4 regions of the uncultured Exiguobacterium sp. genome follow, and region 1 is predicted to be linked to each of the others. Evidence: riboswitches for the same ligand, from Rfam matches in the RefSeq annotation. Region 1 holds a riboswitch; each other region holds the start of a gene.

Region 1 (8,065 bases):
GGTTCCATTGATGTCTTACATGAAGACTTGACGAACTCTAACGGGCTCGTCTGGTCAGAAGATGGCAAGACGCTCTATCATATCGATACACCGACGAAAAAAGTCTATGCCTTCGATTATGATCCGGACGCGCTACTTTCGAATAAACGCGTCGCCGTTGATCTCGAAGAAGAAGAAGGATTCCCGGATGGTATGACGCAGGATGCTGAAGGTCATGCTTGGATCGCGCATTACGCCGGATCATGCATCACACGCTGGAATCTCTCGACAGGCGAAAAACTAGCACATGTCGATTTTCCCGTCTCGAATCCGACCTGTCCGATTTTGTATGAAGATCGGTTACTCGTCACGACAGCTGCTGATGGGGATGAGACACCACACGCCGGCGCTGTCTTCGTCGTCACATTTGAATGATTAGCAAAGGAGGGATCATCTTTTTAGAGGTGATGCCTCCTTTTCCACACAATTCGTCTAGACGCATCTAAAAAAACAGACGATACTAAAGAAGAAGACTATTCATTTTTTGAAGGAGTGAAGCCGATGCGTGTCACGATCATCGAACGTTTACATCAACTGCAGACGACCCCATCCTTTTTCCCGGTCAATTGCTACCTGTTTGAAGAAGCAGACAGTTTAACATTGATTGATGCCGGACTCGGAATCAACGCAAAGGCGCTTTATCACTACATCCGTAAACAAGAAAAACCGCTCGGTGCGATCATCCTGACACACGCTCATGCCGATCATGTCGGATCACTCGACTTCCTTGCGAATGCCTTTCCTCTTGCCCAAGTCTGCATCAGTTACCGTGATGCTGCATTGCTCAGCGGGGATGAGACGCTACGCGAAGGCGAAACGACACCTTTAAAAGGCGGTATTCCGAAAAACATCAAAACACGTCCGGATCGATTGCTCGAAAGTGGTCAACAAGTCGGTAGTCTCAGCGTTATCGCCTCACCTGGACATACGCCCGGTTCGATTTCGCTTTGGCATGAAGGGAGCCGGACGTTGATTGCCGGAGATGCTTTTCAGACACAAGGAGGGCTCGCCGTCTCCGGTGACGTCCGATGGCAATTCCCGTTCCCGGCACTTGCGACATGGGATCCGGATGTTGCCCTTCGCTCCGCTGATCAATTGACGGAACTGTCTCCGGATATCCTTGCCGTCGGACATGGTCCGCTTATCCTTGGACCGAGTTACGAGATGCGCCAAGCCGTCGATCGATTCGCGCAAGTCTTACAAACGAAAAAATTATCACCTTTCAAGTAACCTATCCACACGAAAACATCCACGGACGTATTTTCCGACACGTCCGTGGATGTTTTTTCCTTCAAACCGCTCTATTCTGTTCTGTAACACCATAACGATAAACACGTGCTTCATAGGGACGTAATTCATCCGGGGTATCCCGGTAGTTCGATACGAGTAACTTTTCCTTCGGTAAGATAAAGGCGGTCTGCATCGGTTCGTCGTATACGTTGAGGACGATCCGCCAGACTTCTCCTTCTAGTTCCCGTTCATAAATATAGAGATACGGATCATGCAGTGCCAGGTCTCGGTACGTACCGTAGACCATGATTGGATGATCCTTGCGCATCTGAATCAACGTCCGGTAAAAAGCAAGTACGGACGATGGATCTGCTTCTGCTTGTGCGACATTGATGTCCGTATAATTCGGATTGACGGCTAACCACGGTTTTCCACTCGTAAAGCCTGCCGCATGCGTATCGTCCCATTGCATCGGCGTGCGGGAGTTATCACGGGCGAGTAACTGCATTGACGAGAGTACGACCTCCGGGTCCTCGCCACCAGCGACGCGCTCTTCGTATCGATTTCGAAAGGCGACATCTTGATAGAGCGATGGATCTGAGAAACGAATCCCCGTCATCCCGATCTCTTCTCCTTGATACACGTAAGGAATGCCCGGTAACGTATGCAACATCAAACCGAGTAGTTTCGCGCTCTCGACGCGGTATCGTTCACTGCCGAAGCGCGTCACTTGCCGTGTATGATCATGGTTGTTGAGAAACTGTGAATTGACACCTAATGGGTATAAGACATCATACCAGCGTTTTTGAATCTCCTTGAATCGTAAGAGATCCATCGCCTCCATATCGTCCGCGATCTCGAAATGAAACAGCGTCCGAAGTTCGTTCCGTTCTTCACTGACATATAACAGCCCGTCTTCTGGACCGACGAACGGAATCTCACCGACTGTGAACAAGTCCTTCTCGGCAAGGACGTTCGCATGCATCTCCTGCAGGAAGTCATGTACGCCGGGCTGATTCCCGAGATACGATAAATCAAACGGATTGACGACATCCTCAAGCGTCCGTTTTTTAATCAAATTGATGACATCCATCCGGAAGCCGTCAATCCCTTGAGCAATCCACCAGTTCATCATATCGTAGATCGCTTGCCTCACAGCTGGGTGCTCCCAGTTCAAGTCCGGTTGTTCTTTCGCAAAAGAATGGAAATAATACTGCCCGCGTTCTTCACTCCACGTCCACGGGCTTGATGCAAAGTACGAGCGCCAATTGTTCGGTGGCGTCCCTTTCGTGCCGTCTTTCCAGATGTACCAATCATCCTTGTCATTAATCCGGTCCCGCGACTGGCGGAACCAGTCATGCTGGTCACTCGTGTGATTGACGACTAAATCAAGTATGATTTTCAATCCACGGGCGTGAGCCGCCGTAATCAATTCCTGTAAATCCCCCATCGTCCCGGCCTTATCCATGATCGTGTAATAATCGGCAATATCATAGCCGTTATCAACGTCCGGGGAACGATAACACGGATTCAACCAGACAACATCGACACCAAGCGAAGCGATATAATCAAGTTTTTCGATGACACCTCGCAAATCACCGATTCCGTCCCCATTCGAATCCTTAAAACTACGCCAGTAAACTTGATAGACGACTGCCTCTTTCCAGCTAGCTCGCTTCATCTCCTCACTCCTCTCCCTAACTCTTTATTCCCGCTCCACTTGTCTGTACCTGTTAATTCAATAATTTTTTTGAATTTCGAAAAAGTTCTTTTCTTTTGACTGAATATTCGTTATCCTTGACGACAATACCACGAAGGAGGCATTCACCCATGAAACATTTCGCTCCATCCATCGCTATCGATCGGCTTCCTGCTCCCGTCTTCGCTGAGCTTGCGAACCGGATTGGTGCTGTAAAAGCAGCCGGACACGATGTCATCACACTGGGTCAAGGAACACCCGACCAGACGACACCTGTACATATTCTCGACGCCTTAAAACAGGCGATCGATGAGCCAACAAACCTTCAATATCCACCGTTTCGTGGACATGATTTTCTAAAACAAGCCGTCGCAAGCTTTTATGCGAACGAATTCGGCGTCACGATCGATCCGGCAACGGAAGTCGCGATTCTTCTCGGTAGTAAAGCCGGAATCGTCGCCTTACCGCAAACAATCGTCAACCCTGGAGAAGGTGTCATCGTCCCGGATCCAGGATATCCGGATTATCTGTCTGGTGCTGCACTTGCTGGCGCATTTCCGATTACGCTTCCGTTGCTTGAGAAAAACGGCTTCTTACCCGATTATGACTTGCTTGATACAACGGACGTCGAGCGTGCCCGGATGTTGTTTCTCAACTACCCGAGTAATCCGACGGGTGCGACCGCGACAGCAGAAGCCTTCGAACAGACGGTCGCTTTCGCCGATGCCCATGATATTTGCGTCGTCCATGACTTAGCCTACGGTGGCATCAGTTTCGATGGTCCAACGCGAAGCTTTCTGCAGACGGAAGGGGCAAAAGACGTCGGAATCGAGCTATTCTCACTCTCGAAACGCTTCAATATGTCCGGCTTCCGGATCGCCTTCGCAATTGGAAATCCGTCTGTCATCTCAAGCATCGAGACGTACCAAGAACATCTCTACGTCAGTGCCTTCACACCGATTCAACATGCGGCGACCGTCGCTCTGACGAGTGATCAGACATGTGTCCATGAGTTAAGTAGCTTATATGAAACACGACGCGATGCGTTGTTCGCAAAACTCGATGCGATCGGCTGGAGTGGACCACGTCCAGGCGGTTCCTTCTTCGTCTGGCTTCCAGTTCCTGAAGGTTACACGTCTCAAAGCTTCACCGATCATCTACTTGACGAAGCACACGTCGCCGTGACCCCGGGATCCTTCTTCGGTGAATACGGTGAAGGCTACGTCCGGATCAGCTTGATTGCTGACGTCGAACGTCTAGAAGAGGCCGTCGACCGAATCGGAACACTCAGTCTGTTCCGGACACCCGTTGCGGAATAATTCTGAAAAAACATTTGACAGATGGGAATCATTTCCGTTAAAGTAAGTCCCAACAGTATAACTACTTATCGAGAGCGACCGAGGGATTAGGCCCAACGACGTCCGGCAACCACCTATTAGGAACGGTGCCACATCCTACAGAATGATTTTCATTCTGAGAGATAAGTTACGAAATCTTACACTTTCGTCGCTTTTTTCTGGTTGCTCTGCTACTAGGAAAAAGCGACTTTTTTTGTATGAGGAGATGAGCGGATGATTGAATTCAAACACATTACAAAACGGTTCGTCCGAGACCGGACCCCGATTTTTGCATTACGGGATGTCGATTTAACGATCCAAAAAGGAGAAATCTTCGGGATCATCGGTGAGTCCGGTGCCGGTAAAAGTACATTGCTTCGTCTCATCAACGGGCTTGAGCATCCGACACAAGGAACCGTCAAGGTCGACGGTGTCTCGCTCGGCGGGATGCCAAAATCGGAACTACGTCAACTTCGCTTGCGGACAGGAATGATCTTTCAGCATTTTCAACTGATCCAATCGCGCAACGTCGCGGATAATATCGCTTTTGCGCTCAAGGCGGCTGGTGTCAAACGCGCAGATTTTCCGGAGCGAATTCGCGAACTCGTCTCACTCGTCGGCCTTGAAGGATTTGAGACGAACTTCCCGAGCCAATTAAGCGGTGGTCAGAAACAGCGCGTCGGGATTGCCCGGGCACTCGCGAATGATCCGACCGTCCTGTTATGTGACGAAGCAACCTCTGCCCTTGACCCCGTTACGACACTACAGATCCTTGAACTGTTGAAGGATTTGAATGAACGACTCGGATTGACGATCGTCCTCATCACGCATGAGATTGATGTCGTCAAACAGATTTGTCATCGTGTCGCGGTCATGTCGCAAGGAGAGGTCGTCGAAGTCGCCTCTACTTATGACTTGTTCAGCCAAGCCAAACATCCGGTCACACAACATTATGTCGACACGGCATTACAAATCGAGCTACCGGAACGCATCTTACAGGCAACACCGGGTAAGATCATCCGCTTGCAATTTACGGGCGAGAAGACCGGTGAGAGTACATTATCGGAAGCAATCCGCCGTTACGATATTTCAGTCAGCATCTTGCACGGCAAGGTCGACTATATTCAAGACGTCGCCTTCGGTGTTCTGATCGTCAGCTTGACGGGATCTCCTGATCAAATCGCTCCTGCCCTCGACTGGCTCGCGACGGAACTTCATGCTCTCGAGGTGATTCAGGATGTGGCTTGATCGTATTCAAACGATGTTACCCGAGTTGTTGAAGGCGCTCGGTGAGACGGCATGGATGGTCGGAATTTCACTTGCTTTTGCATTGGTCATCGGGATTCCGCTCGGGATTCTCTTGTTCGTCACCGATCGCGGTTTATTCTTTCAAAACCTTGCCGTCCGACGTGTCCTTGACTTCGTCGTCAACATCGTCCGGTCCTTACCGTTCATCATCTTGCTTGTTGCCCTTATTCCATTAACGAAGTTCTTACTCGATAATACGATTGGTCCGACGGCTGCATCCGTCAGCCTCAGTGTCGCAGCGATTCCGTTTCTTGCACGACTCGTCGAGACGTCACTACGTGAAATTCCGCCCGGTTTGATTGAAGCAGCGGAAGCCTGCGGGGCGAAACCCTTGCGGATCATCGTCAGCGTCCTTTTACCGGAAGCACTTCCCGGCATCATTCAAGGCATCACGCTAACGACGATCAGTCTGATTGGCTTCTCGGCAATGGCTGGGATCGTCGGCGGCGGTGGTGTCGGTGACCTCGCGATCCGTTTCGGCTACTATCGCTATGATAATTTCATCATGATCGTGACAATCGTCGTCCTCATCGTCATCGTCCAAAGCATTCAAGCACTTGGGAATCAACTGGCGCGAAAAACAGATAAACGCTAATCATACATACAAAGGGAGAGTAGAATTATGAAAAAACGATATGCCTTTTTAGCAACAGCCTTACTCGGTGCAGGAGTCCTCGCAGGATGCGGAGATAGCAGCGCTGATGAAAAAGACAAGACGATTAAGATCGGTGCGACAAGCGGTCCGTATAGCGATATGGTCAAACAAGCGATTCAACCACAACTCGAAAAGAAAGGCTATAAAGTCGAAATCGTCGAATTCAGCGATTACATCCAACCGAACATCGCCCTCGGTAGCGGAAACATCGACGCCAACTTGTTCCAACACTCGATCTATCTCAAGACGTTCTCTAAAGAAAAGAACCTCGACTTAAAAGGACTCATCACGGTTCCGACAGCACCGATGGGACTATACAGCAAGACAGCGAAGACGCTTGACGACGTCAAGACAGGTGCTGAAGTTGCAACGCCGAATGATCCGACGAACCAAGCACGGGCACTGAACTTGCTTGCGGAACAAGGGTGGATTGAACTCAAGCCGGACGCTGATCCACTGACCGTTTCAGAAAAAGATATCGTCAAGAATCCGAAGAAACTCGTCATCAAACCACTCGAAGCGGCTCAACTGCCACGCGCCGTCGAAAGTGTCGATATCTCAGCCGTTCCAGGAAACTTCGCACTTGCTGCGAAATTCGACTTACTCGATGCGTTAGCGCTTGAGACGATGGACGAACAATACCGTAACCTCGTCGCTGTCCAAACGAAAGATGCGGACAAGCAAGTCGCAAAAGACTTAAAAGCAGCCGTCGAATCGGACGCTTTCAATACAGTCATCGAAAAATCATTCAAAGGCTTCAGCAAGCCTGAATGGGCAAACTGATAAAAAATGACCGGAATTCAAGGAGAGATACTCTCTTTGAATTCCGGTCATTTTGTGTTAGAACCGATACCACATCAGTTCTTCATCATGATAGGTATCATCGATTTTCAGCGCCCGTGGTTCGATCGCGTATGATTCAAAACTAAGCGACCGATAGAGAGCTTTAGCGGCTTCATTCGTCCGGACGACCGAGAGATGAACCTGCTCGATCCAAGGACGTTCCTGTAATGCTTGTAATGCCTCTTGTACCAATTGCCGTCCAATCTGTTGTTTTCGGACGCGTGGCGTGACGTACATCGCAAATAAATCGGCTCGATGTCGCATCTTGAACGGCTCGGAGCAGACGATGGTGACGACACCAACGAGTTCTCCTTCATGAAACGCACCGAACGTCGCTGCTTGTTCGTTCTGAAAGCGCATAGCATATTGCTCGATCGGTCGATCTTTTTCCACTTCATAATCGGACCCGAACGCTTCCGGATGATTTTGCAACGCTTCTAATCGCAACGCTTTATAGAGTACTGCATCTTCTGCATTCAATTGACGTATTTCCAAATGCTCCACCTCCTGCCTTTAGTGTAAAACAGATCGCCTCATGAAAAAGAGGACGACATCGCGAAATATCGTCCCCCATTCTTCTATTTAAGGCGTCCGGAAATTAATCGTGAAGTATGGCGCATTACTTCGGAATGCCACACCGACATCTGCTTGCTTGTACTCTTTTTTCAGAATGTTTTCCCGGTGCCCTTTTGAATTCATTAAGCCCCAATGTGCTGCAAAGACATTTGGATAGCCCATTGATAGATTTTCACCAGCATAGCTGAACGTAATACCTTCACGCTTCATTCGGTCAAACGGATCACGTCCTTGCGGATCTGTATGCGAGAAGAAGTTGTTCTTCGCCATATTTTCGCTATGCCCGCGTGTCACTGGCTTTAATGCCGTATACGGAGCTAACGGATTCAACTTATAGTCAGCCCGTTCCCAATTCATCAAACGAAGCATCAATTTTTC
Region 2 (8,065 bases), on a different contig from region 1:
AGGGAGAGAAAAAAGGGGGAATCTCCATGAAAGAGATCGTTATCCGTTTACCAGAATTACCGAAGACGCTTCAGCCAGAGACGTTCGATCAAGTCGAAATCGATGACCCGTATCTGAAAGGAGCGCGTTATGAGAAAGAGTCGATGCCGAGTGAACTGACAGAACGCATCGATGCTTATCAAGTATGTTTTCAACATGTCTCGTTCGCGAATCTAACCTTTGACCGTGGTTCGTTCGAAGATATCCGTTTTGAGCAATGTGACTTAACGGGATGTCACTTCCAAGAAACTCGTTTTCACCGTGTGTCCTTCGTCGGATGCCGGATGACGGGTGTTCAGTTCGAGGATTGTACGCTGGATCATTTGACGATTCAGGAAGGACTTGCGGATTACGCACAGTTCATTCGCAGTACGGTCCGTCACCAACACTGGAGCGAAACGACGATGAAAGAAGCACAGTTCTTCGAAGTGAAACCGACCCAGTGGAAACTCGAAACGGTACGTTTTACCGATAGCCAATGGATTGAAACCCCGTTAAAAGGTCTCGATCTCCGGCAAACGGAACTCTCTGGTATCACGATCGATCCACGATTTTTATCGGGTGCTGTCATTACGGAAGAACAGGCAGTCGCGTTTGCTCGATTATTAGGGTTGGTCATTCCATAAAAAAAGTCTCTTTTCGATGGATTTCGAAAAGAGACTTTTGGTTTGTTCTTAAAATGACATCGTTTCGCCATCCTCTGGAATGAGGAAATGGGAAGAGAGATGGAAAGCAGTTAAAAAGTCAGCGATCATATCGCGTCGCAAGAGACAGTGGTTGACGGACTCGAGGTGCGAGACGATGATTGTCGCTTCCGCCGCCGCTTCGTGTACCGCAAGGAGATCACGCTGTGACATCGTGATCGGTTCTCCAGTCAAGAACTGGGCGGCGCCACTGTTGACGACGATGATATCGGGTGTATGTTGTTCGATTGCATGCGCGACCTCGTCGCACCAGATCGTATCACCTGCGATATAAAGTGTTGGTTCGTCCGGATGGGTGAGGACGAGCCCAGACACACGTCCCATCCGTTCGCCGATTTCACCGACACCATGCTGTCCACCTGTTCGATGGATTTGGATATCACCGATCGTTACACCGGAATCGAAGGAAGAAACGTTCGTGAAGCCGGCTTCTCGGATTTGTTGCGCGTCTTCTTCTTGCTGCGTATAGAGTGGCAAATGCTTGGGTAGAAGTTGTTTTGCAGCATCGTCGAAATGATCGGCATGCAGGTGCGTGACGAAGATGGCGTCAGGATCAAGCAGGGTTTTGACATCGACCGGTAAGTCGACGAGTGGATTGGCGACGGCATTCGGTGTTTGACCGAAGGGAGGTAAGCTGCCTTTTTCGCCAAGGAACGGATCAATCAGTAAGACTTGATTGGCATACGTGACAACGAGTGTTGCATTACGAATTTGTTGAATATCCATTAGGTTCATCCTCTCTCAATGACTCGGATTGACTATTCCCTGTCTGGCATTCAATGAATCCTATCGTAAGCGTTTCTCCATCGCCATGACGTCGACATATTCGCCGTTCAACTGTCCTTGCTCCTTAAACGTTCCGACGATCCGGAACCCGGAGCGGATATAGAGTTTTTGTCCAATTTTATTGAATGGGAAGGTAAAGAGGATCAGCTTATGCATCTGATGATCACGGGCATGTTGTTCAATCGTTTCGAGCAAACGTGTGCCAATCCCTTGTCCACGATGTGTCCGAGTGATATAAACCGAAATCTCACCGACGGATGCGTAGACAGGACGCGGATTATACGGATCGAGGGAAATGAAGCCGAGGACACCTGTATCATCTTCAGCGACATATCCGGCATATCGATCGGTGCGTTCCGCATACCACTGGGTCATGAAGGATAAGTCCTTTTGGTCGGTCTCAAGCGTTGCGATCCGATCTTCGATGCCTTCATTGTAGATGGCGAGAATCGCTGGTAAGTCGTGTTCCGTTACGGGACGAATATGCATGACGCTCACTTCCTCATCGCTTTTCCTTCATTATATCGGTTACGTGTCAATGTAGTGATATGTTTGTGCGATAAGAAAAGCGCTGATTTCCTTCATATGAAGGAAAACAGCGCTTATATCGATCTTAAGAGACCGTTGACGTCTCGTTTTCATAAATCGGAACCCAGCCGTCTGTCGTGACGAAGATCCGAACAGCAACGACTTTACGATCGTCTTGAAGCGTAAAGTAGTGGCGTGTGTTAACAGGAACGGAAATCAAATCACCAGGATTGAGTTCGATATTGTAGTAGCCGACCTCTTCGTCTTTGATCGCGAAGACGCCATGACCGCTGACGATGAAACGAACTTCATCATCCGTATGGTGATGTTCTTTCTGGAAGTTGACGAGCAACTCATCCAGGTTCGGTGTCGTATCCGAAAGTGAGATGATATCAGCTGTCTGATACCCACGACGTTCTGATACGTCTTTGATTTCTGGAGCGAACGTATCGAGAATCGTTTGTTTGTCCGCATCCGTCAGTGTGAAGTTCTCAACGAGAGGCGCTGGAAGTTTCGAAACGTCCCACTGTTCGTAAAGAACGCCGCGTGACGCAAGGAAGTCAGCGACTTCCGTTTGATCCGTATACCGTGTGTTTGTTTCTTGGAATAAGACTGTTGCCATGAGATGATTCCTCCTTTTAATGAATGGATTGACGGCATGATTGCAACGTCAACGTGTAATTGAATAAAAACTCGAAGGCTTCGAGGTGTTTCTTTGCTTCAAAGGCGGTCGGTGCCCAGACCGTGATCCCGTGATTGCGGATCAGGACGGCACCACTATCCGCTGTGACATGAGGTGCAAAAGCAGCGGCAAGCGTCGGGATGTCCGCATGATTCGGAATGATCGGTACCGTGACCATCGCATCCTCTTCCCAGTGTCCGAGTGCCTTGATGATTTCTTGACCAGAAAAGGTGATACTGCCTTGATCGCCATAGAGTTCCGAAATCACATTGTTTGCAATCGTATGGACATGCAGGGAACAACCGGCGTCCGTTCGATTGAACACCTCGACATGGAGCAATGTCTCAGCGGAAGGACGCCCGGATTGCTCACCGATCAATTGACCGGTCGCATCGACATGAACGAAGTCGTCAGGAGTCGTCTGCCGTTTATCTTTTCCGCTTGCCGTCACAAGGAATTCAACCGGGACACCGGACGTCCGAATGGCGAGATTGCCACTCGTACCAGGGAACCAATCGCGCGCCGCAAGCTCTTGTTTGATGGCGCGTAGCTCTTCATACCGTCGCATGAATGTCATGTTGTCACCTCCGCTCGTGTTAAATCATGAACGATATCGTGGAACGTCTCAAACGGTGTATAGGCGATATCGTTCTCTTCACACAACGTGATCAGATAATCACGGGCATAGACACGATCCGCTTGTTTTGCGAGTTCGAAGTCCGTCACCGAGTCGCCGATGACGATGATGACGTCACCGTCTTTACGTAGTGTCCGAGCAACGGACGTTTTACAACAGCCGCATCCGTTCGTGCAATGGGCATCGCAGACGTTTGGCCAATCGATATGGACGAATGGACCACTGAAATCAGCAACGTTACAGTAAATCTGTTCTTGTTCAAGGAATGGCGCTAAGATCGGTTCGACGAAAAAGTCCATTCCACCGCTGACGATCGAAAAATCGATGCCTTGACGACGACTGTACTGCAGTAACTCCGAAAATCCGTCGCGAATGACCGCACGCTCCAACAAAAAGTCAAGATAGGCTGTTTTTCCGTCAGACGGCAGAAGTGCGAACATTTGCCCGACACCACTCTGAATCGATAACGTCCGGTCGAGTACGCCGCGTTTCAACGGTTCGAAGTCACGCGCTGGCGCAAATGCCTGCATGAGCGCGATGATATTATCCTGTGTCGTCACCGTACCGTCGAAGTCACAAAGAATCCGTACGGTCATGACTTGATCCCCCAAGCGTCGAGGGCAATCTGTAATTCTTCATGACGAGAGGCTGCCGCCGATAGGGATTCAGTTGCGAGTGCTGCATCGAGTGCCTGACGGAAAGCGATGACACCAGCCGCAGCACCTTGCGGATGACCATGTACGCCGCCACCGGCGTTGATGACGGAATCGATGCCGAAGTCCCGTACGAGTTGAGCGACGAGTCCAGGATGAATACCGGCTGAAGGAACCGGGAAGATCGATTTCGTCTGACCGAGACGAGTCGCTTCGACTGCGATGCCACGGGCGACATCCTTTGGCAAAGCGACATTGCCGTAAGGAGACGGGAATAGCGTCAAGTCTGCTCCAGCAGCACGCGGTAATGTGCCGAGTAAAACAGGGGCCGCGACTCCGTGATTCGGGCTAGCAATCAACGCACCGCTATATGCTGGATGATTGAAGATCGGAACGTTGATTTCCGGATCACTCGCCAGTTCGCGTAAGACGTCGAGTCCGTATGTGAAGGTATTCAGCAAGAAAGCAGTCGCTCCAGCGTCAATCAATCGTTTGGCTTGATCCTTGAGCGTAAAGACGGGACCGCTGAGTGTGATCGCATATAACGCACGTTTACCAGTCCGGTGGAAGTGAGCATCGATGACCTCACGTCCGATTCGTGCCCGGTCAATCGTCGGTGTTAACGGATTGTCGTATAGGATCTCATCGTCTTTGACGAGATCAATCCCACCAGCGAGTTGTCCTTCGAGTTGATCACGAAGAAACGATAAATCGCGTCCGATGATTCCTTTGAAGATGCTCATTAACAATGGGCGATCTTCGACACCAATCAAGGAACGGACCCCTTCAATCCCGAATTTCGCACCTGGAAAGTCCGACGTAAATGTATCGGGTAGTAGCAATTCCGTTAATTTGATTTCACCGTCGAGTGAGAGTTTCCCGAAGACGGTCGTCAGAATCGCAGAAAAGTCGCGCGACACGTTATGTTCCGGATAACGAATCGTGATATATCCTTTGCCATCGCGCTCTTCGGTATGTACGACTTCCCCTTTGAACGAGGCGAGTTGTTGTTGTTCGAGATGATTCAGTTCCGTCCAAGAACCGACTGTCAGACCAAGCGCGAGTTGTTCAGCGCGCTGCTCGAGTCGATCACGGGCAGTCAATTGATAAGTAGCAGTGATATAAGCCATGTCTTTCCTCCTTCAACAAAAAAATGGTCTCTCGTCAGCGACAAGAGACCATGAATGATTCGAACGTGGACTCTTATCTGTCAGCTTAGTAGCTGCAAGAATTAGCACCGTGCCAAAAGGTCGGTTGCTGCGACATCGTAGGGCTTGTCCCTCCGTCTGCTCTTGATAAGAATTGGATGAAATTGTGAAATCTAATTGCAATTTTTACATGGGAATCGTCACTTGTCAAACTATTTTTAGAAAATTTATTTTTTTGAAAATACTCTTTCTATAGATGACTTAAAAATGATGTCCGTTTCTGCTTGATTTCGATTTGACAGCGAGGAAGTCGATTGCGTAAGATTCAAATCAATATCACACACGACAACTACATACGACTCTTATCGCGAGTTGGCAGAGGGAATTGGCCCGATGACGCCGCAGCAACCGACCACTAGGCACGGTGCTACATCCAACAGACGTTTCGTCTGAGAGATAAGAGGACGCAGTGACTTTCCTGCGCCTCTTTTCGATGACGAAAAGAGGCGCTTTTTCGTGTATCACATAGGGGGAAACTGAGATGACATACAAAGCATTTACAGAACAGGACGCGATTGATCGTGTTCGAACATTAGGACTGATCGGCGACGGAGCCGTCGAAGCAGAAGAGATTGGCGACGGCAACCTCAACCTCGTGTTTCGGATTCGAGAAGGTGAACATCGATTGATTCTAAAACAAGCACTCCCGTATGCAAAAGTCGTCGGTGAGAGCTGGCCGTTATCGCTCGAACGGGCGTGGATCGAGCAATCCGCACTCCGTGAATTCGCACGGCATGCCGTACCGTTCGTGCCACGTGTTTTTCATGCCAGTCATGAAGAGGCGTATACGGTCATGGAAGATCTTTCACATCTGACGATCGTTCGAAGCGGTTTACTTGCAGGTGAACAGTATCCGTTGCTTGCGGAACATATCGGTTCTTATCTCGCTCGGACGTTATTCCATACATCGGACTTTGCACTTGGTCCGGTTGAAAAGAAACGTGTCGCCCGAACGTACTACAATCCAGACTTGTGCGACATTACGGAAAAATTAATCTTCACGGATCCGTTCCATGACGCGGAGACGAACGAGATTGAAGCCGGACTCGAAGGAGAGGTGGCACGTCTATGGGCAGACGATGAGTTGAAACGCGAAGTCGCAAAACTCGAAGCGCTCTTTATCACGAAAGGCGACGCCTTATTGCATGGCGATTTACATACAGGCAGCATCTTCGCCTCGGCGACGGAAACGAAAGTCATCGATCCAGAATTCGCCTTTTATGGTCCATTCGGATTCGATGTCGGGCAGTTCATTGCGCATCTATTCTTCGCGGCATATCCAGATTACCCGGCACTCCGTGATGCCCGAATCAAGGACATCGATACGTTCTGGCTGACGTTCGCTTCAACGTTCCGTGCCTTATGGGAACGGGAAGCCGTCGAACCGTTCCAGGCATCAGGACTCGTCGATGATGTACTGAGTACGATCTTGCAGGATGCCCTTGGCTTTGCCGGTTGCGAATTGATTCGGCGGACGATCGGTCTTGCACCGGTCGCTGATTTAGAATCAATCAATTCAACGACGGAACGCTTAGAGCGGAAACGTCACGCCCTCCGTCTAGGAGCAGCGTTAATCAAACGCCGTACAGAATGCCGGACATTCGATGATTTAAGAAACTTTGATGTAACGGAGGAACTTAGCCGATGAGTACATTCGTTCAAAGTATCCGTTACGAAGACCGTGTCTTGACGATTCTCGATCAGACACGTCTACCGCAGGAAGAACACTATGAAGTCATTACCGATCTCGCACAAGCAGTCGAGGCGATCAAACAACTGCGCGTTCGGGGTGCACCTGCGATCAGCTTATTTGGGGGATTCGTGCTTGTTCAGGAAGCGTACCGGTTTGAAGCAGAACTACCGATCTACAAGCAAGCCTTGCTTGAGACATCGGCGACGTTACTCGCGACACGACCGACGGCCGTCAACTTGCGAAATGTCCTTGATCAACTGAATCCAATCATTCGAGACGGGACGTCGGTAGAAGAGATTCGCGAACGGCTCGAGCAGCGGACGATTGCCTTATATGATCAAGATGCTCAGACGTCACGTCAAATCGGGATTCATGCGTTGGAATTGTTCCAGTCAGGCAACCGGATCCTCACGATTTGTAATGCTGGATCGATTGCGACCGCTGCTTATGGAACGGCACTCGCGCCGTTTTATATTGCAAAAGAGCGTGGTATCGAATTGTCTGTTTTTGCAAGTGAGACGCGTCCGTTACTGCAGGGGGCACGACTGACGACCTGGGAACTGCAACGTGCCGGTATCGATGTCACATTGATCACAGACAACATGGTCGCCCATACGCTGAAGGAAAAACAGATCGACGCGATCATCGTTGGTGCCGACCGGATTACACGAAACGGAGATACAGCGAACAAGATCGGAACGTTCCAATTGGCATTGCTCGCGCAAGCCTTCGGTATTCCGTTTTACGTCGCAGCACCACTCTCGACATTTGACTTCTCGCTCGTTTCCGGTGAAGCGATTGAAATCGAAGAGCGTGATCCGCTGGAAGTGACGGCAATCCAAGGTGTCGCGACAGCACCAACGGGAGTCGCTGTCTTCAATCCGGCGTTTGATGTCACACCACACACATTGATTACGGGCATCATCACAGAACTTGGTGTCATCACGCAACCGAATGAAGAAACGATCGAACAATTAACAGGGCTTCACCCCCTCGGATAAGGAGATATGTCATGAAAAAACTAGCTTATGCTGTCCTGGCACCAGCCTTTTTGCTGGCGGCTTGTGCGAATGGAGAAGCCACGACGACGAAGGTCGTCAAGGATGTACCAAAAGGGGTTCAGTCAGACGTCAAG
Region 3 (8,065 bases), on a different contig from region 1:
TACGTTTACTGTTCCAAGGAACGGATAAAGGGAAAGATGGCGTATCGCCATTCCAAGCATTCGCCATCAGTACGGCAGCGCGTGTCGGAACCGGCAACATTGCGGGTGTCGCAGCTGCAATCGCACTCGGTGGACCGGGAGCGGTTTTCTGGATGTGGTTAATTGCCTTGATCGGATCGGCATCGGCATTCGTTGAAAGTACACTCGCTCAAATTTATAAGGTACGTGATGATAAGGCGTGGCGTGGGGGCCCAGCCTACTACATGGAAAAAGCACTTGGTCAGCGGTGGTTAGGAATCTTATTTAGCGTACTGATTACGATTTCATTTGGATTTGTTTTTAATTCTTTACAATCAAACACGATTTCACTCTCACTTCAAAATCAATATGGTTTTGATAAGATGTGGATTACTGTCGCATTAGTCGTACTGACAGCACTCGTCATTTTTGGTGGCGTACGCAGTATCGCGACGGTTGCTTCATTCCTCGTACCGATTATGGCAGGTGGTTATATCTTGATCGCGCTCTATATCATGGTGACGAATCTTGAAGTATTACCAAGTGTCTTTAAATTGATCTTCCAGGAAGGTTTATTTGAGTTTAAGACTCTCGCAGGCGGAGCAGTAGGGGCGGCGCTCTTAAACGGGATTCGTCGTGGTTTATTCTCGAACGAAGCCGGTATGGGTTCAGCGCCGAACGCAGCGGCAACAGCGGAAGTCTCTCACCCGGTCAAACAAGGATTGATTCAATCGTTTGCGGTCTTCGTTGATACATTGATGGTCTGTTCAGCGACAGCGATGATTGTTCTCGTCAGTGGGGTTCCGACGAAAGATGCGAATGGCGATGCTTTAGCTGGTATTGATTTAGCACAGGGAGCACTTTCGTCACAAGTCGGATCGCTTGCGACAGGTTTTATGGTACTCGCGATTTTCCTCTTTGCGTTTAGTTCCGTCGTCGGAAACTATTACTATGGTGAATCAAACATTAACTTCATCCGAGAAGATAAGAAAATCATCACGATGTATCGAGTAATCGTTCTTGCAATGATCGTTTTCGGATCCCTCGTCGAATCAGCGAGCCTTGTTTGGGCTTTAGCAGATATCTTCATGGGACTGATGGCTGTCGTCAATCTGTATGCGATCTTCCGTCTTTCGAAAATCGTGAAACTAGCGCTCGAAGATTATGTCGGGCAACGAAAAGCTGGAAAAGAGCCACGGTTCTATGCGGATTCGATTCCGAATTTGCCAGGGAAAGATACGCTTGAAGCATGGCAGGAGTCAGAAAAAGATGAAAAAGCAATCTAGGGAAAAGGGAGTCAGAGAAATCTGGCTCTTTTTTTGTATAGAACGAATTTAAAAAGGGAATACAGAGTACAGAAGGGAGGGGGAGAATGGAAAACGTACATTTCGTCCGCGTCACGGATGCGGTCTGGGAGTCGTTCGGAAACGATCCTCACATCATCATGGACTGGATTTTATTCATTCATGAGACACAACCCGATCATGAGCAATTATTTGCTCTCGAACAGACGAACGCTATCTATCATTTGATGAATCAAATCGATATCTATATTGATCAAGACACACATTACAACCTGGGACGAGCGATCGTTGGCGAAGAGTTGATCGTCAACGAAGAAAAAGCGGCGATTGTCGGTATTCTTCCCTTGCCACTCCTCATCATCTCGGCTGAGGTGATGCGGAATTTTGATCAACGGGCACTCGCTTCGATTCATGATGAAGCCGGAACACCGGGAGAATTCGAGGATGTCTGGGAACAGTTCGCCGATCTGCGCGCCTATTTTCAAAAGGCGGAAGAAGCGGAAGATACGATTTTAATTTATTATGTCTGATCAGCTTAAATCATAAAAAAGAGACCCGATTCCAAGTCATGGACTTGAAACGGGTCTTTCATCGTTCAGATGAATCAAGAGGCTCTCTTTTACGTGAATCGTCAAATTAAAAATCGATTTCGTCCGGATCTGGTCCGAGGCGGACATCCGTTGCGATACGATCAATTTTCTCAAGATCATCGGCATCGAGTTGGAAATCAAAGACGTCGAAGTTTTCCGCAATGCGTGCTGGTGTAACGGATTTTGGAAGAGCGACGATGCCGTTGTCGAGGTGCCAACGTAAGACAACTTGTGAAGGCGTCTTGCCGTGCTTCTCTGCGATTTCCTTGAAATCGTTGATTTCGAGGAATTTCCCTTGCATGAGTGGGCTCCATGCTTCGACTTGGATGTTGTGATCTTGCAAGTATTCGTGCAGTTCGTGTTGCGGCAATTGTGGATGCAACTCGACTTGGTTGATCATTGGTGCCATCAAGCCCTCTTCTGCCAATGTATCGAGGTGATGTTCCTTGAAGTTCGAGACACCGATCGCTTTGATCTTGCCTGCTTCATACAATTCAACCATTGCTTTCCACGCTTCGATATAGCCTTCGACCGGCCAGTGGATCAGGTAGAGGTCAAGATAATCTGTTTCGAGACGTTCGAGCGATTCTGCGAATGCTTCCTTCGTCCGACCGGCACGAATATCATCGTTCCAGACTTTTGACGTTAAGAAGAGATCCTCACGTTTCACGCCGCTTTCCTTGATTCCTTTTGCGACACCGCGCTCGTTTTTGTAGACAGCAGCTGTATCGATGTGACGATAGCCGACACGTAGTGCTTCAGCGACAGCAGCTGGTGCTTCTGTTTCTTCGTCTACTTGCCAGACACCGAATCCGATTTGGGGAATCGTAATACCGTTTGAAAGTTTTGCGTATTGCATGTGTTACTCCTCCTCATAAAACGTAGTTTAGATTTGCTTGTTTAGTTTAGCACGAACGAGCATAGCCGTCCGTTTCTATGCTCATGAAGAGATAGGATATGAGGTAAAATAGAAGCGTAATAAAATCTGAATGCCTGTCCAAAAAAGGAGGATAACAGATGGCTCAAAAGAATAAAAAGCTATCAAAGGGAGCTTGGCTTAGTATTAGTGCCTTGCTGGTCACACAAGCAGTGAGTCTATTTTTTAGTGCACGAAAGTCAGGACGTAATCCGTGGGTCTGGGGAGGCGCTGGACTCCTTCAGTTTCCACTTCCGGCAATCGCCTATTTAATCTTAGAACGACAAGCAAAGCAGAAAAAATAATGAAACAGGTCCAATCGTCGACGCGATTGGACCTGTTTTTATGGTTAAGAAGAAATTTTTTCTTGTTTCGTCGAAGTCTTCTTCATCCGTGGCAATCCGAAGAAGATAGCAATCGATCCACAGACGAAGAGCAGGAACGGATAGAACAGATACGGAATCAGTTCCGGCGAAGCCGTCTTCGTCAACTCTGCTGCAATCAAGAGTTGTGCCCCATACGGAATGATACCTTGAATACCGCAAGAGAAGATATCAAGAATACTCGCTGATTTCTTACGATCGATTTCATACGTATCGGCGATTTCAGCCGCGAGTGGTCCAGCGACGAGAATCGAGATTGTATTGTTCGCCGTTGCGAGGTTCGTCGCGCTGACGAGTGCCGCCATACTGAATTCGGCACCACGACGCTGTGAAATCTTGCGCGTCAACGTCTCTTTCAAGTAGGCGATTCCACCGTTGAACGTGATCAAACTGACGAGACCACCCATGAGGAGCGTCAAAATCGAAATCTCTGCCATGCCCATCATTCCTTTTGACATCGAAAGGACGAACCCACTTAAACCGAAGCTACCGTCAATCATACCGATGATGCCAGTGAGCAATGTACCACCGACGAGAACGAGGATGACATTGACACCAAATAATGCAAGGACGATGACAGCGAGATATGGAATCAATTTGTAGAACTCGAATGCTTTAGCCGTTACCGCATCGCCAGAACCAGAAACGAACGCGAGTAAGATGACAGTCAAGATGGCAGCCGGTAGGACGATCATGAAGTTCGTCCGGAATTTATCACGCATGTTCGTTTTTTGCGTCCGGACGGCGGCAATCGTCGTATCTGAGATGAACGACAGGTTATCGCCGAACATCGAACCCCCAACGACTGACGCTGCTGCGATTGCGACGTTGATGCCTGTTGCTTCATGAATACCGAAGGCGATCGGTGCGAGCGCAGCAATCGTTCCAGTCGAAGTTCCCATTGCCATCGAGATGAAGGCAGCGATGACGAACAGACCGCTCATCAGGAGTGACGGAGGTAGGAACGTTAAGGCAGCATTGACGGTTGCATCAATCGCACCGATCGCTTCCGCCGTTCCAGAGAACGTACCGGCTAATAAGAAGATGAAGACCATAATCATGATGTCGGGATTTCCGGCACCTGTTGCAATTCGTTCGACCGTTTGATTAATGGATCCTTTTGTCGTGATTGCAGCAAAGATCAAAGCGATCAATGCGGCGATAAGAATCGGAAATTTGTAAAAGTCGTCATAGAAGATCCCGGCTCCGATGAAGAGGACTAGGAATACGACGAGAGGAAGCAGCGCCCATTTGTTAGGCGTGATCGTTTCATTCATTGTTGACACCTCGTTTCTCAAAGATACAAAAAAAGACCCCTTCGCAAGAAAGAAGGAGGTCTTTATGAAATAAAGACGCTCTTCTTATCTCTCAAGCTTTCGCTTGCTGGATTTGGCACAGTACGAATCAAATCGTCCGCTGCCGAAACATCATTGGGCCAGTCCCTCCGTTTCTCGCGATAAAAAGAAGTCATTCAATTGTTGTAAAACACGTTTCTTACCGTATCGCATTGAGTAACGCGTGTCAACTGTACTTTACTGAAGTGCCTTTTTCAATGTTTGGACGTTTTCTTCCATCAAATTGAAATAAGAGCTGTTTTGTTGAGCTTTCGTGACCGACTCTAGATTATGAATCGTCACGGATTCAGCTCCGATTTCTTTTTGGATGACACGTGCGACCTTTGGTGAGACCGTTTCTTCGAACGCGACGTATTTCAAATCATGCATCCGTGCTTCTTTCACTAAAGCAGCCAATTGTTTTTGCGACGGTTCATCGGAAGGGGATATACCCGCGATTGGCAGTTGTGTGAAACCATATCGTTCTGCGAGGTAACCGTAAGCCGCATGCGTAACGAGAAGTTCTTTTTTCGATCCATCAGCGACCGCTTGTTTGAACTCTTCATCGAGTGCGTCAGCTTGTTGATCGAACGCTTTTAAGTTTTTTTCGAATGTTGTTTTGTCTTTTGGTACTTCTTTTGATAGAGCACTTGTAATCGAACGTGCCATTGCTTTTGCGTTGACAGGGTCGAGCCAGACGTGTGGATCGTATTTTCCGTGGTCATGCCCCTCTTCTTCATGCGTATGTTCATCCGTTGTATGATCATCGTGCCCTTCTTCTTCATGTGCATGAAGTGTAGCATTAGATTCTAGTAAGTTGACGTCCTTACTCGTCTCGACGAAGCGGACATCCGTGCCATTTAGACTCTCCTGGATTTTTTTCGAATACGGCTCGAGCGTCGTACCGGTTAAGAGGAACAAGTCGCCCTTAGCAATCTCAGTGAGTTGTTTTGACGTCGGCTCGTAAGAGTGGGGATCTGCTCCAGGTGGAACGATCATCTTGACGTCGACTTGATCACCACCGATTTCGCGGGCAATAGCAGCCGTCGCGAACGTCGATGCATAGATTTCTGTCTTTTTCTCATCTGAAGTCGATGAATTGGTGTTCGATCCACAAGCTGCGAGGATACTAGCGCTCGCGAATGCGACCGTTAAAGCAGGAACGATTTTCTTCATTATATGTTACCTCCGTTATTAAAACGTAATTATTCCGATTTGGACTTTTTCACTATAGCGGAACGCTGAAGAAGCGTCAAGTACGAATACCGAGACGTTCGACTTCTTTTAAAACGGGGTAAAAGATAACAAAGTGAAGAAACTGGCACGTCTTTTGGAGGTGATCAAGTGAAACGTGAAACTGCATGGCTAATGGGGGGAGCTGCATTACTAACGACAGCAGCTGCGGGAGCAAGTATCTGGAATAATTACGGTGCATTACTTCGGTGGACTGAACCCGCCTTGCCAATCACAGAAAAGCAACTCGCACCGCGGACACTCCTCTATAAACAAGTGGGAGACCGTGACTTACAACTCGATCTCTACTATCCGCCGGGGGAAGGACCGTTTCCGGTCGCCATCTACGCACACGGTGGCGCGTTCGTTCGAGGAGAGCGTGAAGACATGTTCTGTTTTAGCCCGATCGTTGATCGCTTGCTTGAACTTGGGGTTGCTGTCTGTAGTATCGATTATCGTCTGTTCGAAGAAGGTAGTTATTTTCCGGATAACCTCGAAGATGTAAGAGATGCATTATGTTTTTTGAACAAGAAAGCGGAGGAACTTCGCATTTTAAGAGGACGGATGATGGTATGGGGAGACTCAGCCGGAGCTGCACTCATGCTGACGACGGCACTTGCCCCATCTGCTTTCGTTGGGGAGCGCGATGAGCGACATATGCCATTGATCAGTGGTGTCATCGCCTTATATCCACCGACGAATTTTTTGTTGTTTAATTTCATCCAGACGTGGATTGCCCACATCAAGTTCTACAAAGGGGGGCGGGAAGAATGGCGCAAGTTGATGACGCACGTCTCACCTGTCACACACCTATCATCGGATGCCCCACCAATCATGCTCCTGCATGGCAAAAAAGACCCAATCGTCCCATTTTCCCAAGCCCTACATTTCGTTGAAAAAGGAGCCGATGTCGGAGCGGATGTTCGTTTGTTCTCTTTTCCGAATGGTACGCATTCACTTGCCAGTTTCGCTCAAACAGAAAATCCATTAAAAATTGAACGGTTACTTGATCGCATCGAGCAATTTACTTGTCAGGTGCTGTTACTGCCACCTCGGCAACTTCCGGATGAAAAACATGATACAATCAGTCATATTTCTTGAATGAAGGAGACAGAGACATGACTGAAATTTGTTTAGTGCGACATGGTCAGACCGATTGGAACTTAAATGAGCGGATCCAAGGAAGAGAAGATATCCCGTTGAATGCAACAGGAAAAAGACAAGCGGAACTCAGTGCCGCTTATCTAGCCGATGAGGAGTGGGATGTCTTGTTAGCAAGTCCATTGTCGCGTGCCGTTGAGACGGCAGAAATCATCGGTCGTGCTGTTGGTTTAACGATCACAGCGACCGATGACCGACTCGTCGAACGCGAATTCGGAGCCGCTTCCGGTGAACCGGTCGCAGCGATTTACGAAGCCGTTCAAGCGAACGATACGACACTTGTGCCAGGTCTTGAAACAGAACAAGCCATCCAGGATCGTGTATTCGAAGCATTACAGGAAGTGACACACACCTATGAGGGGAAACGAATCTTAATTGTCTGTCACTCGCATACGATCAAAGCAGCTTTATCGTCGATCGATGGGACATTCAGTTACCGGACACCTTTGAAAAATGCGTGTGCGAATTATATCCAATATACAGACCACTATACGATTGATCGAATCAATGTAGCGGATCACATCACGGATGAGGTCGAAAAACCTTAAGAAATCGGTGTTTCTGGATGTTCTGCTAGATACTGTTTAAATGTTTCTTTAGCGATGCTCGTGATATGCGCACCACGTTTTGACCGACGATCCTTGTATTCTTGGACGAGTTCCTCGCCGGCAAATCCATCCTCAACGACTTCACGTAAGATCGATTCGGATAAATCATTCTTCATCATGACCATCTTACCGGTGAAGACATACGAGACGTGTTCGCTTAAGGCAGTCCGTTCAAGAGGCGTGACGATCATTGCGGCAGGGTCATTATCGGGTCGTGAGATCGTGATTTCAATCAAAGCACGTAAATGTTTTGTGAACAATTCATCGACGATCGGCTGATCGCTCGAAGGGACGACGATTTCCGCGACCCATTGTGCTGTCTGTTCGGTACTGACCGTCAATCCGTCCTGAATGGCGACAGGAATTGTCGTATCACGTCCTGACTCGTCCATTAAAATGCGTAATGTGCATAATTTAAAGGTTTTCATGAAAAAATGCCCTCCCTTGATCGCTTACGATTTTTCTACAGTATACCGTGAGGAATGTGGGACGGGAAACTTTTCCTGACGAAATTCGTA
Region 4 (8,065 bases), 190 kb from region 1:
CCGTTCCCGTGTCGTCGCCCGGATGAAGAAACGTGCTTTTGCGTATTCCGGAATGATATTCGGCGCATCGCCTCCATGCGTGATGATGCCGTGGATTCGGACATCGTCTGGTAATTGCTGACGTAAGGCATTGATGCCGTTGAAGAGTTGGATGACAGCATCAAGGGCATTGATGCCTTCTTCCGGTGACGCTGCGGCGTGAGCCGGACGACCGGTAAAGGCAAAGTCGAGTGGATCGACCGCAAGGGAAGAACCCGTGATCCGTGTTTGTCCCGATGGATGGACCATCAAGGCTGCATCAATTCCTTCGAGCAACTGATGTTTGACGAAACTACCTTTCGCACTGCCGTTCGGTCCACCTTCTTCGGCTGGAGTTCCAAGGACAACGACACTCCCGCCAACTTCATCGAGCACTTTACTGAGCGCGATCGCTGCCGCGACACTCGTCGTGCCGATGATATTATGACCGCATGCGTGACCGATGCCTGGCAACGCATCATACTCAGCAAGAAAGGCAATCGTCGCGCCTGGTCGGTCGCTCGATTTTTTCGCAAAGAATGCGGTCTCGTGCCCCGCGACGCCAAGTTCTACCGTAAAGCCCTCTGCCGTCAGACGCTCCGCATGGAGCCGCGAAGCAAAGAATTCCTCGTTCCCGATTTCTGGCGTCGCATGAATCCGATGACTCGTCTCAAGATACGATTCCCGTTTTTGTTCGATATCTTGTTCAATCGTCTCTACCCATGTCGTGCGTACTGGTGTCGTCATGCTATCCACTCTCCTTTTGAAATTATTCGCCGATGTCGCTTAGTGGAACGAACGTCGGGATCGTACTGCCTTTGTATTCTTTTTTGATGAAGGCCGCGACATCTTTTTGTTGATACAGCGACGCGATCTTTTTCAGTTCTTTTTTATTCTTGTCTTCTGTCCGTGTTGCGATGATGTTGATGTATGGTTTTGCTGTCTCGTTCTCATGAACGATCGAGTCTTTGATTGGGTTGAAGCCAGCGTCAACGGCAATGCCATTGTTGATGATTGATGCCGCGACATCCGGTAAGACGCGTGGTGTCTGTCCAGCGACGATCGGAACGATTTTCAGCTTCTTCGGATTCTCGACGATCTTATCGAGCGAACCGTTGCCGTCGAAGTCGTCCGGTAACTTGATCAGACCGGCTTCTTGTAGTAACAAGAGGGCGCGCCCCATGTTCGTCGCTTCGTTCGGAACGGCAATTTTTCCACCAACCGGAATGTCTTTGACGTCCTTGTATTTATCTGAGTAAATGCCCATCGGTGCGATGACAGTCGTCGCGATCGGCGATAGCTTCAAGTTATGTTCTTTCTTGAAAGCGTTGAAGTAAGAAATCGTCTGGAAGGAATTGGCGTCAATTTCGCCTTCAGCCAGCGCCATGTTCGGTTGGACATAATCGGAGAACTTGACGAGCTCGATTTTGATGCCCTCCTTCTCTGCTTTTTTCGCGACATAATCCCAAACTTGTGTGTCCGAACCGCTGACACCGAGCTTAATCGTCTTTTCGTCTTCTCCTGATGCTGCGCATCCGGCAAATAAAATTGTTGTTAATGTTGCTCCAATTGCTACTGCTTTTTTCATGGCTGAATCGCTCCCTTGATTAATGTCTTCTGATTTTTCGTGCGACGATGTTGCCTGTCGTCTGTAAGCCTTGAACTAAGATGACGAGAATTCCAACCGTGATGATCATGACTTTCGTATCGAATCGTTGATAACCGTAAGTAATTGCTAAGTCACCCAAACCGCCACCACCGATGGCGCCTGCCATCGCCGACGCCCCGATCAAGCCGACCGTCGCGATCGTTAAGTTCAGGATGAGTGAACCGAGTGCTTCCGGTAGGAGGAAGCGGAAAATCGTTTGAAACGGTGTCGCGCCCATCGCTTCTGCTGCTTCAAGAACGCCTTTATCGACTTCGAGTAAAGAACTCTCAATCAAACGTGCCATGTACGGTGCGGCATAAAAGACGAGCGGGACGATGGCGGCTTCGGTTCCAATCGACGTCTGGACGATCAAGCGCGTCAACGGGATGATCGCGACGAGTAAGATGATGAACGGAATCGAGCGGAAGATATTGACGATACTGTTGAAGAACGTAAACAACGGGACATTTTCAAGCAATGCTCCTTTTCGCGTCACGACAAGCAGGATACCAAGCGGTAAGCCAATCAAGGTCGAGAACAAGAGCGAAACGGATACCATCGTCATCGTCTGCAAAAATGCTGTCCAAATATCACTGTAGTTAACTAGCATCAGCGAGCACCTCCTCAACGGTTACCTGTGCCTGATCGATGTAGTGTAAGGCACGTTTCACTTCTGTCGTCTCACCGATTAATTCTACGAGCAGAGTGCCAAACGGTGTCTCCTGCAACTCTGTGATGCTCCCGTGCAGGATATTAACATCGACGTCAAAGCGTTTTGCGACTTGCGATAAGAGTGGTTGTCCGGTGTGATGTCCGAGGAAGTGAATCTTATAGATCGGATGCGCACGCGACTCGATCAGCTGGCGAATCGATGCTGGAATCTCGTCATGCATGACAGACCGAACAAAGTTTTTTGCCGTCTCGGTCTGCGGGTTTGAAAAGACATCAAAGACCGTTCCTGACTCGATCAGTTTCCCAGCTTCGATGACGGCGACACGATCGCAAATCTCCCGGATGACACCCATCTCGTGGGTGATCAAGAGAATCGTGATCCCGTACTCCGCGTTGATCCGTTTTAATAACTGGAGAATATGATGCGTCGTCTGGGGATCAAGCGCTGACGTCGCTTCGTCACATAAGAGGACGGAAGGTTGCGTCGCGAGTGCCCGGGCGATACCAATGCGCTGTTTCTGCCCACCCGACAATTGATCTGGATAATGATCCGCCTTGTCCGCGAGATCGACGAATTCGAGCAACTCCATCACCCGGCGTCGAATCTCATCTTTCTTGACGCCTGCAAGAACGAGTGGTTTTGCGACATTTGTAAAGACCGTGTTCGCATTTAATAGATTGAAGTGCTGAAAGATCATCCCGATCCGTTGTTTTGCTTGACGCAATTTTTTCGGAGACAGTTGCGTTAAATCTTCCCCATCAACCGTCACCGTCCCTGACGTCGGTCGTTCTAACAGATTGACACAGCGGAGCAGTGAACTTTTCCCGGCACCGCTAAAGCCAATGACACCAAAGATTTCGCCTTTTTCGATCGTCAGGTCGACACCATCGAGCGCTGCGATCGTCTGATCTTTCGTGACGTACGTTTTTTTGACTTGATGAAATGCAATCATTCCGTTTTCCCCCTTCATTCAACAAAAAAGGTCCCTTCTTGAGAAACAAGAAGAGACCTGGATCCGCACAGTGGCAGAATCCACTCCACTCATCTCTCAGACATCTGTCTGATGGAATTGGCACAGTGCTCATAATGAGTCTGTTGCCGAGGTTTCGTAGGGCCAGTCCCTCCACCTCTCTGGATAAGTATTGCGGTATGAAATTCGTATGTGTGTTGTTGCGTTGTTGCTTATGTCGTAAAACTAATTTTTACATTACGGGTCGGAACTTTAAAAGTCAACCAACTTTGCAAAAATAATCCATTTGGCGCATATCGATGGATCAACAAGTTATGAGTTAGCTTACTGAACGGATCATGATTCGTCAATAACGATTTGACAAGTCATTTTCGAACGTGCTACCATCGTTTCAATGATTAATCCGACAATTCCAATATGATATTTATCAAGAGTGAACGAGAGACCTGGCTCTATGACTTCACGGCAACCTGCAATCTGTAAGGTGCTCCGACCAGCAAAGCGCGGCTTTGGATGATACGGTGAAAAACTCGTGGGCGTCCAAGCAGTGACGTCGACGAGTTTTTTTCATGAATGGAGGAAAAAGAGTAATGATGAACTATCCTGTATTGACTGGTGCCGAAGCATTTTATCTTCAAGGTGGACCGATCGGTATTCTGATCTGTCATGGTTTTAATGCCACACCGCAAAGTGTTCGAGACGTCGGTGAGGCATTTGCTGCTGAAGGTTTTACCGTCTATGCCCCGCGCTTACGTGGCCACGGAACGAACGTCCGCGAGTTCGAACAATCGACTGCTCGATGTTGGAAACAAAGCCTGCAAGACGGCTATGCACGTCTACAAGAAACATGCGATCAAGTTTTCGTTATCGGCCAATCAATGGGTGCGACGCTTGCGCTGTCACTCGCTGCTGACGGGATTCCGTTCGCCGGCATCATTACAATCAATGCTGCACTCTCCGTTCCGTCCTATGAATCACTCTCGTTCGAGGACGGGCCACAGTATTTACCGGAAGGGGCACCGGATATCAAACGGTCTGCCTTCGAAATCATCTATGACCTCGTTCCGAGCCGTTGTGCATTCGAACTCGTCCGCTTGATGGATGAAACGAAAGGACGCTTGGGATCGATCCTTCTACCGACCTTGATTCTTTACTCAGCGACCGATCACGTCGTTCCGCCGTCGAGCTCGGATTATCTGCATCAGCACATCGGAACAAATGATAAACGAAGCTACTGTTTACTCAACTCGTATCACGTCGCGACACTCGATCATGACCAGGATCTGATCGTCCGTGAATCGATCCGCTTCATCGAACGCTCGAGCCGGTTCTCACAGGAAACAGGATAATAAAAAAGCAGCTATTCGTCTTCACTTAGAATCGAATAGCTGTTACATCAAAGGACGACCATCATCGGTACGTCTTTTTTTAATTTTCTTGGTGTTGCACCGATTGGAGCGGCTTCGGTTTTCCAGGCACTTCATGGCAATGGCGGCACCGTGGCTCATACGATTCCGACGCTCCGACTAGGATGATCGGATCATCGTAGTTCGCTGGTTTCCCATCAATCAACCGTTGTGTCCGAGAAGCCGGATCACCACACGAAAGACAGATTGCCTGTAGTTTCGTCACAAATTCTGCCCGTGCCAGTAATTCCGGCATCTTACCGAATGGCTCTGCTCGGAAGTCCTGATCGAGCCCTGCACAAATGACGCGTTTTCCGTCTTGTGCGAGTGCTTCGATGACTTGTACGATCTCATCATCAAAGAATTGAACTTCATCAATGCCAACGATTTGTGTCTCTTCTGCTACTGCCGCATAAAGGTCTCGACTCGTCGCCATCGGGATGGCTACGACGGAGTTACCTACATGAGAAACGACATGTTCTTCATGGTACCGGTCGTCGATTGCCGGCTTGAATACTTGAACAGGCAGTTTGCCGTACTGCGCCCGTCTGACACGACGAATCAACTCTTCCGATTTCCCGGAAAACATACTGCCACAAATTACTTCGATCCAGCCGTACTGATTTATTACATGCATCATCGTCCGACACCGTCCTCTAAAAATAGTCACTTTAACGAGTATAGCTCGAAACGGTATCGAGAAAAAGGGTTGACTTCCGGAAATCAAAATTCATTTTTTCTTTCCCTAGAATTTTTGTCCTTTCATTCCAAGTGTCCCCTATTTCCTGTACACTGAAGAAGAAGATTCTCACGAAAGAAGGTGTCCCCGATTCATCATCTCTTACACGACATCCTGCACCAATATGGTGCGCTTGGTCTCTCCGTTCTTCTCGCAGGTGGTATCGTGGGATTACCGGTTCCTGATGAGACCCTACTCGTTTTGTCCGGATTTTGGATGCATCAAGGCAATCTACCGCTCCTCGGTACGATTCTTGCCGCTTATGCCGGAAGTTGCATCGGAATGACAATCAGTTATGTACTTGGTTTAAAACTCGGGATGCCTCTACTGCATCGCGTCGGACCGAAAATGCGCATCTCAGAAAAACATATTCTCTCCGCTGAAGCCGGATTTCGTCGTTACGGAAAGTCGGTCTTGATCATCGGTTACTACATACCGGGTCTTCGTCAGCTCTCTGCTTTTTTTGCGGGTGTCTCAAAAATGCCGTTTCGCGTTTTTGCGAGCTATGCGTATACAGGTGCCTTGATTTGGATCAGCGTATTTTTAGGCGCCGGTTACTTCGTCGGTCGTCATATCTCGTTCCATAAAATCGTCGACTACATCTTGGCGCATCCGGATATCCTGCCGTACTTGATTGGGATTGTTGGTGGAATTGCTTTCTCATTCGTCTTGAAGACGTATCTTGCGTATCGTTCGCAATTCAGCCTATACAAAAACAGCCTGCTTCCGTAAAGGAGGCAGGCTGTTTTTTAAGAACCGGCAAGTGATTACTTGCGGCCGTATTTTTTGTTGAAGCGATCGACACGACCATCTGCCGCGTTGAACTTTTGACGACCTGTGTAGAATGGGTGCGAGTCTGAAGACACATCCACACGGATGAGTGGGTACTCGTTACCATCTTCCCAAGTGATCGTTTCGTTCGAAGAACGAGTAGAACCGCTTAAGAATTTGTACTCAGTCGTTGAATCCATAAATACTACTTTGTTGTAGTTAGGGTGAATTCCTTGTTTCATGGTTGATTTCTCTCCTTCCGCCCTGGTCCATTTGCTGAGCCAGAGTAAGTTACCTTCCTATACTAAACGATTTTTTTACGCGTCGCAATAGTTATTTTTCCGTCGTCGTTTCCTTCTTGACGGTACGCGGTTTAGCCGGCGCGCGTCGAACCGTCTTCTTCTGTTCTTTCTCGAGTTCAACGAAAAATTCTTCATTATTTTTCGTATCGCGAATCTTACGCAGGAACGTATCGACGAACTCATTCGACTCGGTCATCGTCCGGCGAATCGCCCAAAGCGCATCAAGCTGCTCTTTCGGAAGCAAGAGTTCTTCCTTTCTTGTACCCGATTTGCGAATGTCGATCGCCGGGAAGATCCGGCGTTCTGACAGCTTACGATCGAGATGTAGCTCCATGTTTCCTGTTCCTTTGAACTCCTCATAGATAACGTCATCCATGCGCGATCCCGTCTCGACGAGTGCCGTCGCAAGAATCGTCAAACTGCCACCATGTTCAATGTTTCGCGCCGCACCAAAGAACCGTTTTGGTTTGTGGAACGCAGCTGGATCGATCCCCCCCGAAAGCGTCCGCCCACTTTGAGGCACCGTTAAGTTATAAGCCCGTGTTAGACGCGTGATCGAATCCATCAAAATGACGACATCCTTCTTGTGTTCGACGAGTCGCATCGCCCGCTCAAGGACAAGCTCAGAAATCCGGACGTGGTTATCCGGTGTTTCGTCGAACGTCGAACTGACGACGTCTGCTCCCGGGACCGAACGCTCGATGTCCGTTACTTCCTCTGGTCGCTCATCGATCAAGAGAATGATCAGCTCAACGTCTGGGTGGTTCTCCTGGATTGAATTCGCGATCTCTTTAAGTAGTGACGTCTTCCCTGCTTTGGGTGGTGCGACGATCAAACCGCGTTGTCCAAATCCGACCGGTGCGATCATATCCATGACACGAACCGATAAATGACGCGGTTCTGTCTCAAGACGCATCAAGCGATCCGGATAAATCGGCGTCAGTGCCGGGAAGAACAGACGATTACGGGCTGTATCCGGTGCTTCACCGTTGACGGCTTCCACACTCAGCAATCCTTGGAACCGTTCATTTTCCTTTGGAGGACGGACTTTTCCTGTGACGACATCACCATTACGTAAGTTAAAGCGTCGGATTTGAGAAGCGGCGATATAGATATCTTCAGAGGATTGGGAATAATTGATAGGACGAAGGAAGCCGAAGCCACCATCGTTTTGCATTTGTGGATTACCAGGGATGACTTCGAGTACCCCTTCGAGGAAATACAGACCAGTCGATTCAGCCTGTGCTTTTAAAATCTTGAACATCAACTCACGCTTACGAGCCTCCCGGTACTGCGGAACATTCTTCGTCTTTGCGATTTCGTAGAGTTCTTTTAATGTCAGTTGACTCAATTGAGCCAGTGTATAGGAACGTTCTGGTTTATCTTTTTTATCAGTTGTTGGCATGTTCTTCACCTATTCTTTATAAATTCAACTGCATTCAGTATACTTCCATACATACATCAGGAGGTATGTAATTTCTTTCGTGAACTAAAGGTATCATATTTTTTTGAATTCGTCGTCAACAATCCTCTGCGTT

The links. Region 1 has a riboswitch for S-adenosylmethionine ahead of ACHWTJ_RS03000 (methionine ABC transporter ATP-binding protein). Riboswitches for the same ligand answer to the same signal wherever they lie in the genome.
Region 2: another riboswitch for S-adenosylmethionine. It lies ahead of mtnK (S-methyl-5-thioribose kinase); the one in region 1 lies ahead of ACHWTJ_RS03000 (methionine ABC transporter ATP-binding protein).
Region 3: another riboswitch for S-adenosylmethionine. It lies ahead of ACHWTJ_RS13820 (Na+/H+ antiporter NhaC family protein); the one in region 1 lies ahead of ACHWTJ_RS03000 (methionine ABC transporter ATP-binding protein).
Region 4: another riboswitch for S-adenosylmethionine. It lies ahead of ACHWTJ_RS02220 (methionine ABC transporter ATP-binding protein); the one in region 1 lies ahead of ACHWTJ_RS03000 (methionine ABC transporter ATP-binding protein).

The regions. Positions count from the first base shown of each region.
Region 1 covers NZ_CAXYJR010000005.1:245,847-253,911, reverse strand. Annotated here, with positions in the region: gene ACHWTJ_RS03020 (SMP-30/gluconolactonase/LRE family protein) at 1-414, shown strand, start outside; gene ACHWTJ_RS03015 (MBL fold metallo-hydrolase) at 541-1,269, shown strand; gene ACHWTJ_RS03010 (alpha-glucosidase) at 1,331-2,950, opposite strand; gene ACHWTJ_RS03005 (aminotransferase class I/II-fold pyridoxal phosphate-dependent enzyme) at 3,100-4,287, shown strand; SAM riboswitch class I at 4,350-4,455, shown strand; gene ACHWTJ_RS03000 (methionine ABC transporter ATP-binding protein) at 4,540-5,553, shown strand; gene ACHWTJ_RS02995 (methionine ABC transporter permease) at 5,543-6,208, shown strand; gene ACHWTJ_RS02990 (MetQ/NlpA family ABC transporter substrate-binding protein) at 6,236-7,051, shown strand; gene ACHWTJ_RS02985 (GNAT family N-acetyltransferase) at 7,109-7,606, opposite strand; gene ACHWTJ_RS02980 (CAP domain-containing protein) at 7,694-8,065, opposite strand, start outside.
Region 2 covers NZ_CAXYJR010000007.1:296,481-304,545, forward strand. Annotated here, with positions in the region: gene ACHWTJ_RS15505 (pentapeptide repeat-containing protein) at 27-665, shown strand; gene ACHWTJ_RS15510 (MBL fold metallo-hydrolase) at 714-1,469, opposite strand; gene ACHWTJ_RS15515 (arsinothricin resistance N-acetyltransferase ArsN1 family A) at 1,530-2,018, opposite strand; gene ACHWTJ_RS15520 (acireductone dioxygenase) at 2,143-2,679, opposite strand; gene ACHWTJ_RS15525 (methylthioribulose 1-phosphate dehydratase) at 2,696-3,316, opposite strand; gene ACHWTJ_RS15530 (2-hydroxy-3-keto-5-methylthiopentenyl-1-phosphate phosphatase) at 3,313-3,972, opposite strand; gene ACHWTJ_RS15535 (2,3-diketo-5-methylthiopentyl-1-phosphate enolase) at 3,969-5,159, opposite strand; SAM riboswitch class I at 5,230-5,331, opposite strand; SAM riboswitch class I at 5,537-5,640, shown strand; gene mtnK (S-methyl-5-thioribose kinase) at 5,719-6,885, shown strand; gene mtnA (S-methyl-5-thioribose-1-phosphate isomerase) at 6,882-7,931, shown strand; gene ACHWTJ_RS15550 (sugar ABC transporter substrate-binding protein) at 7,943-8,065, shown strand, end outside.
Region 3 covers NZ_CAXYJR010000006.1:145,835-153,899, forward strand. Annotated here, with positions in the region: gene ACHWTJ_RS13800 (sodium:alanine symporter family protein) at 1-1,304, shown strand, start outside; gene ACHWTJ_RS13805 (hypothetical protein) at 1,391-1,852, shown strand; gene ACHWTJ_RS13810 (aldo/keto reductase) at 1,959-2,771, opposite strand; gene ACHWTJ_RS13815 (hypothetical protein) at 2,930-3,133, shown strand; gene ACHWTJ_RS13820 (Na+/H+ antiporter NhaC family protein) at 3,178-4,488, opposite strand; SAM riboswitch class I at 4,570-4,674, opposite strand; gene ACHWTJ_RS13825 (metal ABC transporter solute-binding protein, Zn/Mn family) at 4,744-5,721, opposite strand; gene ACHWTJ_RS13830 (alpha/beta hydrolase) at 5,890-6,879, shown strand; gene ACHWTJ_RS13835 (histidine phosphatase family protein) at 6,897-7,487, shown strand; gene ACHWTJ_RS13840 (YwpF family protein) at 7,484-7,975, opposite strand.
Region 4 covers NZ_CAXYJR010000005.1:59,711-67,775, reverse strand. Annotated here, with positions in the region: gene ACHWTJ_RS02235 (M20 family metallopeptidase) at 1-765, opposite strand, end outside; gene ACHWTJ_RS02230 (MetQ/NlpA family ABC transporter substrate-binding protein) at 788-1,606, opposite strand; gene ACHWTJ_RS02225 (methionine ABC transporter permease) at 1,626-2,276, opposite strand; gene ACHWTJ_RS02220 (methionine ABC transporter ATP-binding protein) at 2,266-3,291, opposite strand; SAM riboswitch class I at 3,378-3,481, opposite strand; SAM riboswitch class I at 3,731-3,832, shown strand; gene ACHWTJ_RS02215 (alpha/beta hydrolase) at 3,900-4,658, shown strand; gene ACHWTJ_RS02210 (thymidine kinase) at 4,738-5,352, opposite strand; gene ACHWTJ_RS02205 (DedA family protein) at 5,536-6,186, shown strand; gene ACHWTJ_RS02200 (type B 50S ribosomal protein L31) at 6,222-6,467, opposite strand; gene rho (transcription termination factor Rho) at 6,559-7,932, opposite strand.